2 regions of the Zobellella aerophila genome follow, and region 1 is predicted to be linked to the other one. Evidence: riboswitches for the same ligand, from Rfam matches in the RefSeq annotation. Region 1 holds a riboswitch; the other holds the start of a gene.
What was found. A riboswitch is a leader RNA that binds a small molecule or an ion and turns the genes downstream of it on or off. The one in region 1 is predicted to bind lysine.
Positions count from the first base shown of each region.

Region 2: another riboswitch for lysine. It lies ahead of lysC (lysine-sensitive aspartokinase 3); the one in region 1 lies ahead of ABD806_RS02000 (Na+/H+ antiporter NhaC family protein).

Region 1 covers NZ_BAABCX010000001.1:416,401-426,350, forward strand. The annotation lists gene lapB (lipopolysaccharide assembly protein LapB) at 1-567, shown strand, start outside; gene pyrF (orotidine-5'-phosphate decarboxylase) at 600-1,310, shown strand; gene ABD806_RS01985 (PLP-dependent cysteine synthase family protein) at 1,825-2,904, opposite strand; gene ABD806_RS01990 (H-NS family histone-like protein) at 3,610-4,011, opposite strand; gene ABD806_RS01995 (hypothetical protein) at 4,181-4,462, shown strand; lysine riboswitch at 4,471-4,647, shown strand; gene ABD806_RS02000 (Na+/H+ antiporter NhaC family protein) at 4,718-6,295, shown strand; gene ABD806_RS02005 (thymidine kinase) at 6,276-6,857, shown strand; gene ABD806_RS02010 (outer membrane protein transport protein) at 6,907-8,157, opposite strand; gene putP (sodium/proline symporter PutP) at 8,328-9,791, opposite strand.
Region 2 covers NZ_BAABCX010000001.1:976,166-986,115, reverse strand. The annotation lists gene ABD806_RS04625 (MgtC/SapB family protein) at 1-313, shown strand, start outside; gene ABD806_RS04620 (DMT family transporter) at 327-1,142, shown strand; gene lysC (lysine-sensitive aspartokinase 3) at 1,207-2,544, opposite strand; lysine riboswitch at 2,615-2,785, opposite strand; gene argA (amino-acid N-acetyltransferase) at 2,854-4,182, opposite strand; gene nhaD (sodium:proton antiporter NhaD) at 4,557-6,002, shown strand; gene ABD806_RS04600 (TMEM165/GDT1 family protein) at 6,335-6,892, opposite strand; gene ABD806_RS04595 (translation initiation factor) at 7,299-7,622, opposite strand; gene ABD806_RS04590 (ROK family protein) at 7,622-8,839, opposite strand; gene nagA (N-acetylglucosamine-6-phosphate deacetylase) at 8,839-9,950, opposite strand, start outside.

The sequences.
Region 1 (9,950 bases):
AGTCTTAAAAAAGCGCTGCAGGCCGATCCGGGTTGTGTGCGGGCCAGTATCAGGCTGGCCAGCCTCTATATGGAGCAGGCGCAATGGTCCCTTGCCATCAACCATTTGAGCAAGGTGAGCGAGCAGGATATGGATTTTGTCAGCGAAGCCCTGCCCAAGCTAAAAGATTGTTATCAGGCACTCGATCAGCCCGCCGAGTGGGCGTCCTTGTTGGAACAGCTGGTAGCCAAGGGGGCGGGCGCCAGCGCTGTGCTGATGCTGGCTGACTGGCTACAGCAAAATCAGGGCCAGCTGAATGCAGAGCAGCTGGTTCTGGGACAATTAAAGCGTCACCCGACCATGAAAGGTTTTTATCGCCTGATGTCTTACCATGCGGCCAATGCGGAAGCAGGACGAGCCCGAGAAAGCCTTGAAATGCTCAAGGATCTGGTAGACACACAAATCCACGCTAAACCGAGCCACCGTTGCGGTCAGTGTGGTTTTTCCAGTAATACCCTATTTTGGCAATGCCCCTCCTGCAAGCAGTGGGGGAGTATTAAACCTGTGCGTGGCCTCGACGGTGAATAATCACGCCAGACAGACAAATAAAAAGGTAGCAGATGCAAGACTCCAAGACTCAAGATCCAAAGATCATCGTCGCCCTCGACTTTGCCGATGAGCAGGATGCCAAGACCCTGGTTGCCAGGCTGACTCCCGAGGCATGCCGGCTGAAGGTGGGGAAGGAAATGTTTACCCTGTTCGGGCCCAGGTTTGTGCGTTATCTGGTGGACGCCGGCTTCGATGTATTCCTGGATCTCAAGTTTCACGATATTCCCAACACGGTGGCCAAGGCCGTAGCTGCGTCTGCCGAACTGGGGGTCTGGATGGTTAACGTACATGCTAGCGGCGGTGTACGAATGATGGAGGCGGCGCGAGCGGCCCTGGTGCCTTATGGTGATAAGGCGCCACTGCTGATCGGGGTGACAGTGCTTACCAGTATGACAGGTGAGGAACTGCATCAGACCGGCGTGTTACGTTCACCGGCGGAGCAAGTGCTGTCGCTGGCCCGTCAGGCTCGGCAGGCGGGACTGGATGGGGTGGTCTGTTCCGCCCAGGAAGCCAGTCTGCTAAAGGCCGAACTAGGGCCGGACTTCAAGCTGGTGACCCCGGGAATTCGCCCGGCCGGCAGCGAGGCCGGCGATCAACGGCGTATTATGACGCCAGAGCAGGCCATTGCCGCCGGCAGCGACTACCTGGTGGTAGGACGCCCCATCACCCAGGCGGATGATCCGGCGGCGGTATTGGATGAAATTAATCGCAGCATGGAATAAACACGGGAAGTTGGCAGAGAAACGGGCCTATTTCTCAATGCTGTTCAGTTAAGGGGGTCGTCACCCACTGGGCCGGCCATTGGCATCATGGCCGAAATATGTTCCTTGAATTTCCGCCATCCATGACGGTCAGATGGCGTCGTCGAGCCCCAGGGACGGGATGCCGGCGGATCTGCGTGGTGGAGGAGGGCTCCCTTTGCTGATTAACTGAGCTGCATTAGACTTACTTCTTACTTCTTACTTCTTACTTCTTACTTCTTACTTCTTACTTCTTACTTCTTACTTCTTACGTCTAAATAGCTGTTCCGAATAGTAGGTGACAGCGACCGGGTATCGCTAAGCAGAGCCTCTGCGCCAGGTATGGCGCAGCGGAGCCCTCAGGGGGGGCAGCTTGCTGCCTGCATCGAGCTTGGTAGCGGACTGAATATCCAGTGAATATTCGCAGCCGTTACCAAGCGAAGATGGCCTTAGCTCATGATGTGTCGGCGTGCGTTACCCGGTCGATGTAGCAGTATTAGGAACAGTTATTTAGCGCCTCAAATTCACCCCGATACCAGAAGGCCCTTAGCCTGTCCAGCCAGGGGGCGACATCCAGCCCCTGGCCCCGGCGCCAGTGGGCATCATAATAGGTATTTAGATAACGATCACCCTGATCACAGATCAGGGTGATCAGGGATCCCGACCGTTCTTGTTCCGCCATGGTCTTTAATTTAAGTAGGATGCCCATAAAGTTGGTACCGGTACTGCCGCCGCACTTACGGCCCAATATCTCTTCTAGCAACAGCATGGCCGCCAGGCTTGCCACATCGGGGATCTGATGCATGTCATCGATGATATCGGGCATGAAACTGGGCTCTACCCGGGGGCGGCCTATGCCTTCTATACGCGAGCCGTTGGCGGAAGTCAGCCCGGGATCCCGTTGCCGGTAATAGTCATAAAACACCGAATGCTCCGGATCCACCACGCACAGCCGGGTACGCATCTTGGAGTAGCGGATATGGCGCCCTATGGTCGCCGAGGTACCGCCGGTGCCCGCGCTCATCACCACCCATTCCGGTTCTGGAAAAGGCTCCTTGGCCATCTGTTCGAACATGCTTTCGGCAATATTGTTATTGCCGCGCCAGTCGGTTGCACGCTCGGCAAAGGTAAATTGGTCGACGAAATGACCGCCGGTTTCTTTTGCCAGGCGATATGATTCGGGATAAATCAGGCTGGCATCATCTACCAGGTGACATCGGCCGCCATAAAAGTTGATCTTGGCAATTTTTTCAGCGGAGGTGTGCCTGGGGATCACGGCGATAAAGGGTAAACCCAGCAACTTGGAAAAGTAGGCTTCGGACACCGCGGTACTGCCGCTGGAGGCCTCTATGATGGTCCTGCCTTCATCGATCCAGCCATTGCAGAGGCCATAAAGGAATAAGGAGCGGGCCAGCCGGTGTTTCAGGCTGCCGGTGGGATGGCTGGATTCGTCTTTCAGGTAAATATGACGATCTGGCCAGGACGGTGGTGTCACCTTGAACAGATGGGTATCGGCGCTGCGCTGGAAGTCGGCTTCTATCTTGTTGATGGCCTCGTTGACCCATAAACGACCCATGTTGGCTCCTGTTGCCGCAAATTTTTATAGTCTATAGGAAAGGAGAAAATATGTAATCGTCGGGTTTGCGCGTTTGATCAGGGTGTCCATACCTTGTGATAAGTATCGGATACGACCTCGCTCCGCCCATGGCATACCTGTACCGGCTTGAGCGCGAGGTTGGCCGGCGGGGAGCTGGTGGACAAGAATAACTCCAGGGTAGTTTGCTATGCTCACTGGATGAGTTGAAGTCCTTTATCTGTTGGTGCCGCGGCTTGTCGGGCCCGGATAAAATGTTGCCTCGAGGCCGGTTGAATAACATACAGAAAGAGTTGTTTGATATTGGGTGTGACTATCCTTTGCCTATAAAAGCCATTTTAGTAGTAAGCCAAATCTGACAGGGTTGACTGTCTGGAAGTCTGTATCGATGAGTTGTCTGCTCGTTTGCTTCTATTACGCCAGTTGATCTTGCCGGATGGAGTCAGCAGGTCACGGCATTTCATATGGCACGCACCATTGCCAGGCGGGCAAAGCGACAGCTGGTGTCATTGGAAATAAGGTTAATCCGGAAAGTACCAGGTACCCCGACAGGCTAAGTGACCTGTTGTTTGTATTGGCCTGGGATACCGCACTTCAGAGGGGGGAGAGGAGACTAACTGGCAGCAGGCTAAACTGAGGCTTAAGACGACTAAATAAATTTCAGGGCCGGAGGGCCCTGAAATTGTGTTATTTGATTAAGAAATCATCCAGGCTGCCGCCGTTGTCCAGTGCTGTTTGGATAACTGAAGGCTTGCGGCCTTGGCCAGTCCAGGTTTTCTGCTCGCCATTTTCGTCGGTATAGGCATATTTAGCAGGACGCTTACTACGACCGACGGATTTTTTGCTCGGTTCGGCCAGTTCAACCAGGTCATTAATATCGATGCCGTCGGCGGCCAGCATATTCATGTATTCTTTCAGTTTACGCTCACGTTCGGCGGCGGTGGCGCGTTCTTCTGCTTCAGCTTCGCGACGCTCTTCAACCACTGATGATAATTTTGCCAAGCCTTCTTCTAATTGCTCCAAGGTGAGTTCACGGCCAGCGGCGCGCAGGCTGCGGATATTCAGCAGGGTCTTTAGAAATTCAGTCATCGCGATTACCTATATAAGTTATTTGCTTCGATATTTAAGCTGGTTTAAGTCAACATAATTATTTTATATCACGCGGTTAACTAATACAAACTCAAATTAAAAATGAAGGAAGTGGTAATTCAAAACAATATTTTGTAATGCATTGCATATTGCAAAAAAGCATATGGTGATGAAAGTGTTAAACGTACTACCAACTGCCTGGGCTAAAATTTTTCCTTATTTAGTCTATGGTAAAGCTAAAGGTAAAGGTATCGGACAGAAACATCAGTTGTTCGGGCTGTTTATTAATCAGTTACTCACAACCTGGTGTGAAAAAAGAGGTACAAGAGATACAAAAGAGACCTTTTTGTTTAAAATCGGACTCATTGGTGACTCTTTTGATATATTGACCTGTAATGATTTATTTATTTGGATTAATATATTGATTTTAATGATTAAGTTAGTACAATGAGTTGTTCTAACTTGCGTAGAGGTGCGCGTCTTATCAGTTCAGTCGATCAGTTCAGGGTGATACTGTTTATGCTGATTAAGAGGAAGCCGCGCCGAAGCCGCCTTTGCCGATCGGGCAAGGTGGTTGGGATCAGGTCGAACAGGCCGGATACTGTCATGCATATGCCATGATGCGCTACTGCTGGGAATGTTAAGGGGCTCTGTCTGACTTGTCTTTTCCTGGTGGGTTTTTTAGCAAGCAAGCATAGGTGCTGTAATGGATTCCCATCTTTTTATTCAAACACATTGGTCTTTACTGCCACCATTATTGGCCATTTTGCTGGCTATAATGACCCGTCGGGTGCTGTTGTCGCTAGGAATGGGCATTGTGCTGGGGGGGCTGCTGGTTAACGAGTTTCAGCCTGTTGATTCCATTAGCCATTTGTTTAATAAGGTTTTATCCCTGTTTTGGCAGCAGGGAGGCCTGAATGAATGGAATATGAACATACTGTTATTCCTGTTATTGCTGGGTTGTATCATCAGTATCCTCAGCCGGGTAGGCGCTACTCAGGCATTTGCCGAATGGGCGCAAGAGCGTATTAAAAGTCGCCGGCAGGCTAAGATCATGACCGGTTTACTGGTGTTTGTCTTTTTTATCGACGATTACTTTCACAGTCTATCGGTGGGAGCCATATGTCGCCCTGTGACCGATAGATTCAACATATCCAGGACTAAGCTTGCTTACCTGCTTGATTCCACGGCGGCTCCGGTATGTGTGTTAATGCCGGTATCTTCTTGGGGAGCTTATATTATTGCCTTGGTAGGCGGCATCCTGACCAGCTACAGTATGACCGGGCACAGCGCTTTCGGTGCTTTTTTGTTGATGGGGAGCATGAACTTTTATGCCATCTTTACCCTGCTGATGGTCGTGCTGGTCATTAAGGGAGACTGGGATCTAGGGGCCATGGGGCGTCATGAATCCCTGGCCCTGGAAGGAGAATTGTTTGACGGTAACAAAGGTGCGCCACCAGGCGTAGCCGATATAGCCGGACCCGATGGACGGGTCAGTGATCTGGCATTAGCCATCGGTGTGCTGACATTGGTGACGGTATTCGGCCTGTTATTTAGCGGCGCACAGAGTCTGGCGGCAAATGATTTGCCTTTTAGCTTGCTGTCGGCCCTGGAAAATACCAATGTAGGGCGAGCCCTGGTATTAGGGGGTGTGGCCGGGTTAGTCGTTTGTGGCTGGGCGATGTTGCGCCAAAAAGCCGATGTCGGACAATGGGGGCAGGCGTTGTGGACGGGTATCAGGGGGATGCTACCGGCCATCTATATTTTGCTGTTTGCCTGGACCATAGCCGGTATGATTTCCGAGCTGGAAACCGGGAAGTATCTTGCATCCCTCATTCGGCAGAACCTGCCGGTCTATCTGCTGCCGGCCCTGTTGTTCTTGTTGGCGGGGATAATGGCATTTGCTACCGGCACCAGCTGGGGTACCTTCGGCGTTATGCTGCCTATTGCCGCGGATATGGTGATGGCGATCGATGCTCAGCTATTGCTACCGGGTTTATCTGCCGTCATGGCGGGAGCGGTATTCGGGGACCATTGCTCGCCCATATCAGATACCACCATATTGTCTTCTACCGGGGCTTCTTGCCATCATATCGACCATGTGATTACTCAGCTGCCTTATGCGCTGTCTATCGCTTTGGTGAGTGTGGCTGGATATTTGGTATTGGGGTATAGCGGCTCCCTGGCCACGGGCTTTATTGCTGCCCTGTCGTGTTTTGCATTGATACTCCTCGGCTGGCGTCGATGGCAAGGGAGGAGGGCCCATGGCGTCGCTGCACTATAAATATGCCGCCATGAATTCGGGCAAGTCGACCCAGCTTATTCAGGCGCACTTTAATTACCAGGAGAGGGGCCTGACACCCTATGCCATGACACCTCGCATGGATACCAGGGCGGGGATGGGTATTATCCGGGCCCGGGTTGGGTTGCAGCTTGAGGTGGATACCTTCGGCACAGGCTGTAACTTGTTCAGGTTGATCAAGGTGAAGGCAGAGCTGGCATCGCTGGATGTATTTATTTTGGATGAGGCGCAGTTTCTGACCCGGGCACAGGTGTACCAGTTGGCGCAAATCGTGGATGAGCTCAATGTTCCGGTGATGGCTTACGGTTTGAAAAGCGATTTTCGTGGTGAGCTGTTCGAAGGCGCTTACTATTTGTTGTGCTTGGCCGACAAGCTGGAAGAGCTGAAAACCATTTGCTGGTGTGGAAACAAGGCCCATATGAATGCCAGACTGGATGCCGAGGGGAGCCTGGTCAGGGAAGGAGAGCAGGTGGAAATCGGCGGCAATGAACGCTATGTGGCACTCTGTCGCCGGCATTATATCCAGGGTAAGGCTCGGGCCTGAGTGTTAAACAAAAGGCGCCTGACGGCGCCTTTTGTTGTTTGTTTCCTGCTCAGAATCGGTAGTTCATCTGAAGGCCAAACAGGTAGGCATCGCCGCCGGAGATAAATTCAAAGTTATCTTCTTTGACGTCGACCTTCTTACCGTTCAGGAAGGCAAAGGAGGCATCGAAGCTCAGTTGCTGGTTGTAGCTGTAAGTAGAGCCCAGGCTGTACCAGACACGGTTGCTGTCGGGAATCGAGATGGAGCGGAATGCTTCCCGTACCGGGGATCTGTCATAGGCAACACCGCCGCGCAAGGTCCATCGCTCATCGAGCCGATGGGTGGCGGCGGCACTCACCCGCCAGCTGTTTTTAAACTGTTCGTCTTTCTGGAATAGTTCCTGGCCGGTGGAGCCCACGGCTTTCAGCTCCTTAAAGCTGCTCCATTCGGTCCACAGCAGACCATAGTGCAGTGCCCAGTCGGGATTGAGCCGATGGAAACCGGAAAACTCCGCCATGGCGGGCAAGGTGACATCCAGGTTGGCGGGAACCCTCTGCTGTGCGGAAGTAAGTCCCGTAAACTCCCCACTAAACTTAATATCGACCCCAGACCGATAGCTCAGGCCCCAGCGGTTGTGCTCATCGGCCTCAACCAGCAGGCCGATATTCCAGCCGTAGCCCCAGTCATCGCCCTCCAGGCGAGCGGCCTCTGTTGTCGGTACCGTTCCTGGGATCAGCGCAGAGGCGATACCTAGATGGCGCACCAGCTCGGCATCGGCATATACCGCATTGACGCCGGCTCCCAGAGAGAGGTGGTTATTGGCCTTGAAGGCGATATTGGGATTCAGGTTCAGTGTTTTAAGCGAGGTCATGCCGGCGACCGTGCCCGCATAATGGTTGTCCTGATATGAAGTGGACAAGCCATAGTTGGTGAAGGCGCCGAAGCCCGTTGTCCACTGGTCGTTGATGGGCTGGATGTAATAGAAAAAGGGAACCAGGGCATCGCCGGCGATATCTTCGGATTGGGTGGGTAAACCGGAACCTTGGCCCGTTGCTGCCGTTGTCCCTTTACCTTCTACGTCTACCTCAGGGTTAACGTAGATGGCACCCGCAGAGAGTGCCGCGCTGTCAAACAGGGTCATGGCCGCCGGGTTACGACCTAATACAGAGGCGTTGTCGCCGATGGCTCCCTCTCCGGCATAGGCACGGCCGAGACCGGTGGTGTTTTGTTCGGCCAGCTGGAAGGCGGCGGAGTGGGCTTGCCCGGTTGCCACTGTAACAGCAGCGGCGAGCAAAGACAGTTTCAAGTTTTTTGGGCACATAAGTAGATTCCCTTACTCAACGTATCCTGCAGGTGCATTTGGATTTTATTGTTGGCGGTAAGTGGTATGAACTCTTACCAGATGACAAGATAAATAAGTGTAAAGGAAAAGTAAAACACTTGTTTACAAAAAAGGGCCGATAAGGCCCTTTTTGTTATTGATATCAATGGTTAGAGATCTGACTCCATTCTCCTGAACCCCAGCACTACGGTCTTTTCCGGCTCCCTGTCCAGCTTGCTGACCAAGATACAGGTCAGGCCACAGAGCAGGAAGCCGGGCACGATTTCATACAGATCGAACAGGCCGCCGTTGAGTTGCTTCCAGCCGATCACCGTCAGAGCGCCCAGGACGATACCGGCCAGGGCACCGTTACGGGTCAGGCGAGGCCAATATACCGAAAGAATGATGACAGGGCCGAAGGCGGCGCCAAAACCGGCCCAGGCATAACTGACCAGGCCAAGCACGGTGGTTTGTGGATCCAGGGCCAGCAACATGGCAGAAATGGCTACCACCAGCACGGCGATCCGGCCGATCCACACCAGCTCCTGGTCATGGGCATGGGGCCTGAGCCAGCGTTTGTAAAAGTCTTCGGTCAGAGCGGAAGAGCACACCAGTAATTGGGAGTCGATGGTGCTCATGATAGCCGACATAATGGCAGCGATCAGAAAGCCTGCCACCCAGGGGTTAAATACCGCATTGGCCAGTGCCAGGAACACGGTTTCTGCATTGATCAGTGGCGCATCGGCAAAATACACGGCACCGACCAGGCCCACGCCGAGGGCGCCAATCAACGACAGTATCATCCAGCTCATGGCAATGCGGCGTGACAAGGGTACCGAGCGGGGTGAGTCTATGGCCATGAAACGGGCCAGAATATGCGGCTGGCCAAAATATCCGAGTCCCCAGGCCATCAAGCTCAGGCCGCTCAGCAATGAGAAATCATGAAGAAAATCAAGCTTGTTGGCATCCATCTTACCCAGGGTGTCCAAGGTCTGCTCTAGCCCACCCAGTTCATTCATCACCGCCCAGGGCATGACGATCAGTGCCAGCAGCATCAGGATGCCTTGAAAAAAGTCGGTCCAGGACACCGCCAGGAAGCCCCCCATAAAGGTATAGGCCACGATCACGCTGCCGCCGATTAACAAGGCGCTCAGGTAAGGCAGGCCAAAAACCTTTTCAAACAGGATAGCGCCGCCGACCATGCCCGAGGCGGTGTAGAATACGAAAAATACCAGTATGGTGAGGGCGGAGATCACCCGCAGCAGACCCGAGGTGTCGGCCAGCCTGTTTTCCAGGAAATCGGGCAGGGTAAGGGAGTCATTGGCTTGTTCGGTATAGATACGCAGTCGCTTGGCTACAAACAACCAGTTCAGCCAGGCTCCGATCACCAGGCCGATGCCGATCCAGGCCTGGTTGACACCATACAGATAAACCGCACCCGGCAGCCCCAGCAGCAGCCAACCACTCATATCGGATGCGCCGACACTCAAGGCGGCCACCGCCGGCCCGAGTCGGCGCCCACCCAGGATATAATCGCTCAGCGAGCTGGTTGCCCGATAGGCGACCAAACCAATCAGCAGAGTGAGCAAGAGATAGCCGACAAAGGTAATCAAGATTGGGAATTCAATATTCATTGAGGAGATTCCTGTTGTTCCGAACAGCGTTTTCGCTTCCATGTGAGCGAGGGGGCGGCATGCTACACCAGATAGGGTGCTTACTTACAGCATAGTCAGGAATTTATTTGCCCAGCTCTTTGTTGTGGAACTTTGACTGAAGGTCTAGCTTTACTTTTA
Region 2 (9,950 bases), 560 kb from region 1:
CCTGTTGATCATGGTGATCATGGTACTCGGCGAATGGCTCAAAAACTGGCTGGGCAATGCCGGTATCCTGCTGCTGGCGATGGCCTCGGGCATTGCCGATGTGGATGCCATCACCCTGTCACTGACACGGATGTCGCTGACGGGTATCGACTTTGCCACCGCCGTGCTGGGCGTCGTACTGGCCGCCTCGGTCAATAATATCGTCAAGTCATTGCTGGCGTTTACCCTTGGCGGGCGGGTGCTGGGCATCAGGGTAGGGGCCCCCATGCTGCTTTCGCTGCTTGGTGGTGTGCTGGCCGCCTGGTGGTTTTAAACAGGATGGTCGCATGTCCAATGTTCAGGTGTTCTTATCTACCCTGCTGGCGATGATTGCCTTCGCCGGCAATTCGCTGCTCTGCCGGTTGGCTTTCCAGGGTACCGGGATAGATGCGGCCAGCTTTACCGGCATGCGCCTGCTGTCCGGCGCCCTGGTGCTCTGGCTGCTGGTGGCGCGCGGGGGCAGCTGGTGGCCGGCCTGGGCGCTGTTTCTGTACGCCGCCGCCTTTTCTTTTGCCTATCTGTCGTTGGATACGGGTACCGGGGCCCTGTTGTTGTTCGGTGCCGTGCAGGTGACCATGATAGGTGCGGGTCTGTGGCGGGGGGAACGATTAAACCGCTGGCAGAGCCTGGGGCTGGGGTGTGCCTTTGCCGGACTGGTGGGCTTGTTGCTGCCGGGGGTGTCGGCACCCCCCTTCGCAGGTGCCGTCATTATGTTAACTGGCGGGGTGGCCTGGGGCGTCTATTCATTGCGTGGACGGGGTGTCGCCGATGCGACCCGGACCACGGCCGGCAACTTTTTACGTGCCGTCCCCCTGGGACTTGGGCTGTTCTTCGCCTGCTTACCCTGGGTCAGGCTGGATGCTACGGGGCTCTGGTATGCTGTTTTGTCCGGGACCCTGACCTCTGGCCTGGGCTATGCGGTTTGGTATCGGGCGTTGGGCGGATTGAATGCCACCCAGGCGGCCACGGTGCAGCTGAGCGTGCCTATGCTGGCGGCCCTGGGGGGTATACTGTGGCTGAGCGAACCCCTGACCCTGCGTTTTTTGCTGGCCTCGGTGGCGGTGCTGGGTGGGGTGGCCCTGGTGATCCTCAGGCGTGGTTAATATCACATTTCTGCAATGATTGGGGCAGAAAGGGCAAGGGCGCCCGAAGGGGCGCCCAGGGTATTTAGGCGGGCAACAGGGTCTGGTGCAGATCCTGTACCACGCCGGCGGCGGCGTCATCGTTGACCAGGAAGCAGAGGTTATGGGGGCTGGCGCCGTAGCAGATCATACGGATATTGACGTTTTCCAGCGCCTGGAACACCCGGCTGCCGGTGCCGCTGACTTCGCTCATGCGGTTGCCGATCAAGGCCACCAGGGCCAGGCCATGTTCCACCTTCAGGTGGCAGTGTTTGCCGAGTTCCGCCTGCACTTCGTCGGTCAGCAGCTCGGCCCCCGCATCCAAGGTCAGGGACACGCTGACTTCCGAGGTGGTGATCAGGTCGACGGAAATCTTGTGTTTGGCCAGGATGCCGAACACCTCGGCCAGGAAGCCGTGGGCCTGGAACATATTCAGGCTGGTCAGGGTCAGCAGCACCTGGTTGCGGCGAAGGGCCAGGGCTCGGAACAGCGGGGCCTGGGGGGTGGCGTTGCGGATCCAGGTGCCGCCCGCTTCCGGTGCCTTGCTGGAGCCGACGAATACCGGGATCTGGCGGCGTACCGCCGGCTGCAGGGTGGCCGGATGCAGTACCTTGGCGCCAAAGGTCGCCATTTCCGAGGCTTCGCTGAAGCTGATTTCCGGAATGGCGCGGGCCTCGGTCACCAGCCGGGGATCCGTGGTGTAGATGCCGGGCACATCGGTCCAGATTTCCACGGCGGACGCCTCAAGCGCCTCACCCAGCAGGGCGGCGGAAAAGTCGCTGCCGCCGCGACCCAGGGTGGTGGTCCGGCCATCGCTGGCGGCGCCGATAAAGCCCTGGGTGACCACCAGTTGCTTTTCGCACAGGGGCTGCAATTCGGCGACGGCGGCCCGGGCCAGGGCGCCCAGATCGGGCGCGGCACGGCTGAATCTGTCGTCGGTATGCATGATCCGGCGCACATCGAACCAGACGGCGGGGGTGCCGCGCTGTCGCAGCAGCTCGACGAACAGGCGGGTGGACATCAGCTCGCCCTGGGCGACGATCTCGTCGTTCAGGGCCTTGCTGGGGCTGATCGCGGCGCTATCCGACAGCTCCTTGATATGGTGCAGGATTTCTTCGATATGACGGCTCAGCATTTCGGGGTTGCCGAGGCTGGTCAGAATACCCTGCTGGATGTCGTTCAGCTGTTGCAGCAGCTCGGCCCGGTGCGCCGGCTGATGTTCTCCCGAGGCCAGGGCGACCAGCAGGTTGGTCACCCCGGAACTTGCGCTTAACACCGCCAAACGGGTATGGGGGTTCTGTTCGAGGATGGCGGCGCAGCGGCTCATGGCCTGATGATCGGCGACGCTGGTCCCACCAAATTTGGCGACAATAAGTTGATTCAAGTGCAGCTCCTTGAAGTATGCATGCGAAAAATAAATAACAACGGGGGAACGACTGCAGATACGAGAAAGGTCACGTAGAAGCACTCCACCCATAGGTGACAACCCGAAGGATTCAGCCTCCGTGGCCGACGATAACAAACACCCCTTTGTTATCACCTCGGCGTTGTGTCCCCTGACCGGCGATCCTGGGAGTGGGAGCTCCTCCTGCCGGCTGCCTGAACAACGCGCCTCTTCTTTGCCCGATGACGGGCTCCCTATAACTACTGACTCACGGCTCGAGTGTCAATGGTTAACCGGGAAAAACTAACATTAAACCAGGTTTTTTATCATGATTTTCGAACGGCGCTGGTAGTTATACAGCTGTTGCTTGCCCATCGGCAGGGCCGACACGTCCACCGGCTCGAAGCCGCGTTCCCGGAACCAGTGGATGGAGCGGGTGGTGAGGATAAACAGGGCGTTCATGCCCCGCTTCTTGGCTTGTTCCTCCACCTTGTGCAAGAGCATGTCGCCCCGGCTGGAACGGCGGTAATCCGGGTGGATGGCGACACAGGCCATTTCCGCCATGCTTTCCTCCGGGAAGGGATAGAGGGCGGCGCAGCCGATGATGGCGCCGTCCTTTTCGATAATGGTGAACTGGTCGACTTCCATTTCCAGCTGCTCCCGGGAACGGCGCACCAGTATGCCCTCTTCCTCCAGCGGCCGGATCAGGTCCAGGATGCCGCCGATATCATCGATCCGGGCCTGACGGGCCTGTTCGGCACTCTGGCTGACGATCTGGGTGCCGAGCCCGTCCCGGGTAAACAGTTCCTGGATCAGGGCGCCGTCTTCCCGGTAGCTGACCAGATGGCTGCGGGGCACGCCACCGCGGCAACTGGCAATGGCTGCCCGCAGGTAGCGCGCGGTGCCCGACATCTCATCGCCTTCGTTCAGCAGTCGTTGCAAGGCCGCCTCCGCCTGCTCCGGGAACAGTTCGGGCATGGCCACGCCGGACTCATCCAGCACGCCACGCTGGGAGCAAAAGCCGATCAGCTTGTCGGCCTTGAGCTCGATGGCCAGCCGTTTGGCCAGCTCTTCCGAAGACAAATTAAAACTCTCGCCGGTCACCGAAAAACCGATGGGGGAGATCAGCACGGTGCCGCCATGGGACAGCTGGTGATGGATGGTGTCGGTATGGATACGACGGACCCGGCCGGAATGCAGGTAATCCACACCGTCATCGACACCCAGGGGTTGGGCGATAACGAAGTTGCCGGTGACTACGTTGATGCGGGCATTCTGCATCGGGGTATTGACCAGCCCCATCGACAGGCGGGCCATGATATCCATCTGCAGGCCGCCGCAGACATCCTTGATGATGCGGAAGCTGGTTTCATCTGTTACCCGCGTCTGTTTATGAAACACCCCTTCCAGGCCGGCCTCGGCCAGGCCGTTGTCAATCTGCGGACGGGCGCCGAACACGATAACCAGGCGGATCCCCAGGCTGGTGAGCAGGGCGATATCGCTGATGATATTGGGAAAATTTTCCTGGGCGATGGCTTCGCCACCCAACATGACCACAAAGGTTGAGCCCCGATGCAGATTGACATAGGGACTGGATTGACGAAATGCCTTGACCAAAGCAGCATCGTTGTCGCGCACGGCTTTTCCTTTACTGGAGACTGGATAGGCCCTAATGATCGTGAAAAATCATGCAAAAAACAACATTAAATATTTGGTTTTTGCCGAGGTGGCGGTAGCCGTTTGTTAGCGCTGTGGCCATGAATGACGCAGTTTGGTGGCTGTTTGTGGAAAGCTTCCTACATTCGAGTCTGTAATTTTATATTCACTTTTAACTCGGATTCGGGTCCGCCGCTGACCAGCGCTCGACGGGGGGAACTGCAAAAATGGGATGGGCGCCCAAGAAACGAAAATTTATTTTTTTCGCTTTATGTTACTATTTTTTTGTCGGGGCATGGGCGGGATCCCGGACCACAAATAACTATAGCTAAAACAACAAAAGTGAGAAAAAAACAATGCAAAGGAAACTGTGCTTGGCGGTGTTAGGGGGGCTTGCGGCGCTGGCGAGCGGGCCCGTGCTGGCGGTGGAGGAACGGCTGGATCTGACCGGCTCAACGGTGGGTATGTTCGCGGTCTTTATCTTCGTACTGGCGTATATCCTGGTGATGAGCGAAGAATATCTGCATCTGCGCAAGTCCAAGCCGGTGCTGGTGGCGGCCGGCATCATCTGGGCCGCCATCGGCTGGACCTACATCAACCATGATATTCCGGGGCTGACGGAGCAGGCGTTCCGCCACAACCTGCTGGAATACGCCGAGCTGTTGTTGTTTCTGCTGGTGGCCATGACCTATATCAACGCCATGGAGGAGCGGCGGCTGTTTGATGCCCTGCGGGCCTGGATGATACGTAAAGGTTTCAGCTACAAGAGCCTGTTCTGGTTGACCGGCCTGCTGGCTTTCTTTATTTCTCCGATTGCCGACAACCTGACCACGGCGCTGCTGATGTGTGCCGTGGTGGTAAAGGTGGCCGAAGGCGACAAGCGTTTTATCAACCTCTGCTGTATTAATATCGTGATCGCCGCCAACGCCGGCGGCGCCTTCAGCCCGTTCGGCGATATCACCACCCTGATGGTCTGGCAGGCGGGTATCGTCAAGTTCAACGAGTTCTTTATCCTGCTGATCCCGGCCCTGGTGAATTACCTGGTACCGGCCATCGTCATGAGCCTGTATGTGGAAAATCGTCAGCCCGCCGCCATGTATGAGGACATCGAGCTCAAACGGGGTGCCATCCGCATCGTGCTGTTGTTCCTGTTGACCATCGCCTCCGCCGTCGCCTGCCACAGCCTGCTGCATCTGCCGCCGGTGCTGGGCATGATGACCGGCCTGGGCTATCTGCAGTTCTTTGGTTACTACCTGCGCCAGACCCTGCCCAGCTCCCTGTCGCGCAAGCGTGTCCTGGCTCAGAAGCGGGGAGATGATGAAGCCTTGCGGCGCCTGGGCAGCGTGGTGCCCTTCGATGTCTTCAGCCGGATTGCCCGGGCCGAGTGGGATACCCTGCTGTTCTTCTATGGGGTGGTGATGTGCGTCGGCGGCCTGGGGTTCATGGGCTATCTGGCGTTGGTCTCCGATCTGCTCTACACGGGCTGGAACGCCACCTATGCCAACATAGCGCTGGGTTTGTTGTCGGCGGTGGTAGATAACATCCCGGTGATGTTTGCGGTGCTGTCTATGGAGCCGGATATGTCCCATGGTAACTGGTTGCTGATCACCCTGACCGCCGGCGTAGGCGGCAGCCTGCTGTCTATCGGTTCGGCCGCCGGGGTGGCGCTGATGGGGCAGGCACGGGGTATGTATACTTTCTTCGGCCACCTGAAATGGACCCCGGTGATATTGCTGGGCTATATCGCCAGTATCCTGGCCCATATCTGGCTGAACGCCGCCAGCTTTCAGATTTACGGTTAAGGGTGCAAGGGGGCTCATGCCCCCACTGTTTATGTTGCTTTCATTCCCATGCTCAGCGTGGGAATGTTAGAAGGCTCACAGCCTGTTTCTTGGTCACAAGTCTGCCGGCTTACTTGGGGCGAACAAAGAGGCTGCAGGGTTGTCTCCTCCGACACGCTTCAAGCACATCCTTGTAAGCTCGCACATGCCATCTGACCGCCATGGATGGCGCCGTCGAGCCCCCAGGGATGGGTTTACGGCGTGTCGGGGAGTAGTGCCTTTTGTCTGATTACCTGTTCTCAAAAGAATCAACAGAAACTTGTGACTAATAGACAGACACACAGCTTAACGCTTTACCACCAGAGGGTGGTGATGCCGAGCATCACAAACAGGCCGGCGCTGAGGCCGTGTATCCACCTGAGCGGGATACGCTCGGCGCCTTTCTTGCCGAGGATCACCACGGGCACATTGGCCAGCAGCATGCCCAGGGTGGTGCCGATAATCACCCACCAGTAACCATCAACGAAGCGGGCGGCCAGCAGGACGGTTGCCAGCTGGGTCTTGTCGCCCATCTCGGCCAGGAAGAACAGCACGAAGGTGGTGAGCAAGGGGCTGAAATGGCGGAAGCTGCCCGATTCTTCGTCCAGTTTATCGGGGATCAGCATCCAGGCCGCCATGATAAAGAAGGAGGCCGACAGCAGGTAGCGCAGCCAGTCGGGGTCCAGCCATTGCTGGATCCAGACACCGACCCAGCCGGCCAGGGCATGGTTGAGCAGGGTGGCCAGCAGTATGCCGGTGATAATGGGGGCAGGGCGGCGGAAACGACAGCTAAGCAGCAATGCCAGCAACTGGGTCTTGTCGCCGATTTCGGCGATGGCCACGGCCAGGGTAGAGGTGGATAAGGCTTCCAAAACGATACCAAAGGGGACGGGGTTATATTCAACCATTGAGCAGGCCATGCCGCCCGTCCCCGGTATCGGCATCAGCCTGTCAAAGGTCTCGTCAAACCACTGGTATCTCGTAGCAGAAAATACCCGGGTCACAGCCACCATGGTGATTTGGCACCAATTATGTTGATGACTGTCTCGGCTGAGAGACTACTCCCCCTTGTGCAGGAGGAGGCATTCTAGCGGGGGAGAAAAGAAAATCAAGTGGTGGCGTCAGCCATCATATTTGTCGGTTAAGCGTAAAACGGGATTAATTCGCTTTCCGCCGACACGCCGTAAACCCATCCCTGGGGGCTCTGCTGCGCCGTCCATGGCGCAGAAGGTCTGTTTGAAAGCCAACCAATCCCGTTAACCGACCGGCATTACGGCGTCAGCCGCCGACCTTCTTTACCTTGAAGCCGGCTTTTTCCAGCAGGTCTTTCACCTGCTCCAGCCGGTCGCCCTGAATTTCCAGCACGGCCTGCTTGACGGCACCGCCGGTGCCCAGCTGCTTTTTCAGCAGGCTGGCGGTGTCCTTGAGCCGGTCGGCGGGCAGGCCATAGACGCACACCACGCCGGTGCCTTTGCGGCCCTTGGTTTCCCGCCGTATGCGCACCAGACCGTCATCGGGGTAGGGGCCCGAGTGAGCTGTTTGGGACGAGGCCCCCTGCTTGGACTGCCAGTCGGGGTCCGTGCTGTACACCAGTTTCGTCATCAGCGGCTCTCTATGATCAATTGTAATAACTCGCCTTCCAGCAAGGCACGCTTGACCAGGGCCAGACCGCCTATGGTCTGTTCATCCTGGAAGCGGGCTTTAACGATGGGCAGGTCCCGATGGAAGCTGGGCAGGGACTGGTGTGCTATGGCCTTGCCTATCAAGGGGAACAGCAGGCTGTCGGCGGCACAGAGTTCGCCGGCGATCAGGATCTTCTGCGGGTTGAACAGGTTCACCATGATGGCCAGCGCCTGGCCCAGATACTCGGCGGCCCGCCCCAACACATCTCTGGCGAGGCGGTCGCCGTCAAGCGCGGCCTGGCACAGGCTGGCCATGGTCAGCGGTTGGCGCTTCAGCAGGCTGTCGAAGCCCTGTTCCAGCATGCGGCCGGCTTGCTTGAGCAGGGCGGCATCGGCCACCATGGTTTCCAGGCAACCGAAATTGCCGCAATGGCAGCGGTCGCCCAGGGCATCGACGCGGATATGGCCTATCTCCGCCACATCCCGGCCCAGGCTGCGGAAAATGCGGCCTTCGGTAATGATGCCGGCACCGACCCCGTGGCGCACGCTGACCAGTACCGAGTCCAGGCAATCCCGGGAGGCGCCGAAATAATGCTCGGCTAGGGCCTGGGTTCGGATATCGTTGCCGATAAACACCGGCAGCCCCAGGGCCTCCTTGAGCAGCCGGGCCAGGGGCACATCGACCAGGGGGAAACTGGGATGATAGACCACCTGGCCATGCACGGCGTCGGTCAGGCCCGGCATGGTGAGGGCGATGGCGACCAGGGTCAGGGCCTGGTGTTGCCGCTGCTCGGCGATAAAATCGCCGATGTGCGCAATCAGGGCATCGAGCAGGGCAGCCTGGGGTTGCTGGGGAAAGGCATGGATCTGCCGGGCCAGCACCTGGCCGTCCAGGCTGTACAGGCACAGCTGAAGCTCTTCCCGGCCCAGCTTCACCGACACCAGATGAAAGGCATGGGTCACCGTGGTCAGGGAAATGGCGCGGCGGCCGCCGGTGGAGGCCTGATGGGCCATTTCCCGGATCAGGCCGCATTCGATCAGGGTACGGGTGATCTTGGTGACGCTGGCGGCCGCCAGGTGGCTGAGCTCGGCGATCTTCACCCGGGAGATGGGGCCCTGGCTGTCGATCAGCCGATAGACGGCCGCACAGTTGACTTGCTTGATAAGGTCGACGTTGGCAATTTGTCCGCGGGTCATTATGGTTGCGCTTTGTAGGTTCCGTTTACTAGGGTGGCCTTGACCTTATAGTCCCGGTCGAACGCCACCAGATTGGCCACCTTGCCCACTGCGATGGTACCGAGTCGGTGCTCGACACCCAGGGCCCGGGCAGGATAGAGGCTGGCCATACGCAGCGCCTCATCCAGGGAAAGGCCGACATCCACCACCAGGTTTCTGACGCCCGTCATCATGGTCAGCGCTGAGCCGCCGAGTGTACCATGCTGATCGATGCATTGCCCGTCCCTCAGGTAGACGGTGGCGCCGCAGAAGTCGAACTGGCTGAAGCCGGGCTCGGCACCGGCGGCGGCGGTGGCGTCGGTGACGAGGCACAGCCGCTCGCCCAGTACTTTGTGGGCCAGGCGTACGTTGGCGGAATGCACATGGAAACCGTCGACCACTATGCCCGCATAGACATGGGGATGATCGTAGACGGCGCCGACGGCGCCCGGCTCCCGGCCGTTGAGGGTCGGGGTCATGGCGTTATACAGATGAGTGGCGAAGCCGATGCCTGCATCGAAGCCGGCCATGGCCTGCTCATAGCTGGCGGCGGTATGGCCCATGGACACCAGGATGCCGGCCGCCCGCAGCCGAGCGATATGTTCGGGCCGGTTGCATTCCGGTGCCAGGGTAATTTTTTTCACCACATCGGCATTGGCACAGAGAAACGCCAGCATGGGCTCGTCGAGGGCACGGATCTGTTGTTCCGGGTGGATGCCCTTGCGTTGGATATTGGTGTAGGGACCTTCAAGGTGCAGCCCCAGCACCTGATGTCGATGGCGGCCCATATAGTCCCGGATCACGCTGACCGCCTGGTGCATATCCTGATCCGGCGAGGTGATCAGGGTTGGCAGGAAGCTGGTGGTACCGGATTTCAGGTTGGCCTGATGCATGGTGGCCAGGGTATCCAGGCTGATTGCATTATTAAACATCACGCCGCCGCAGCCGTTGAGCTGCAGATCGATGAAACCGGCACTGAGCAGGGCCCCTCCCAGGGAGCGGCGCGGCACCGTGGTGTCCAGCCGTTCCTGGGGCAGGACGGCGGCAATGGTTTCACCCTCGATGACCAGGGCATGTCGTGGCAGCCATCGGC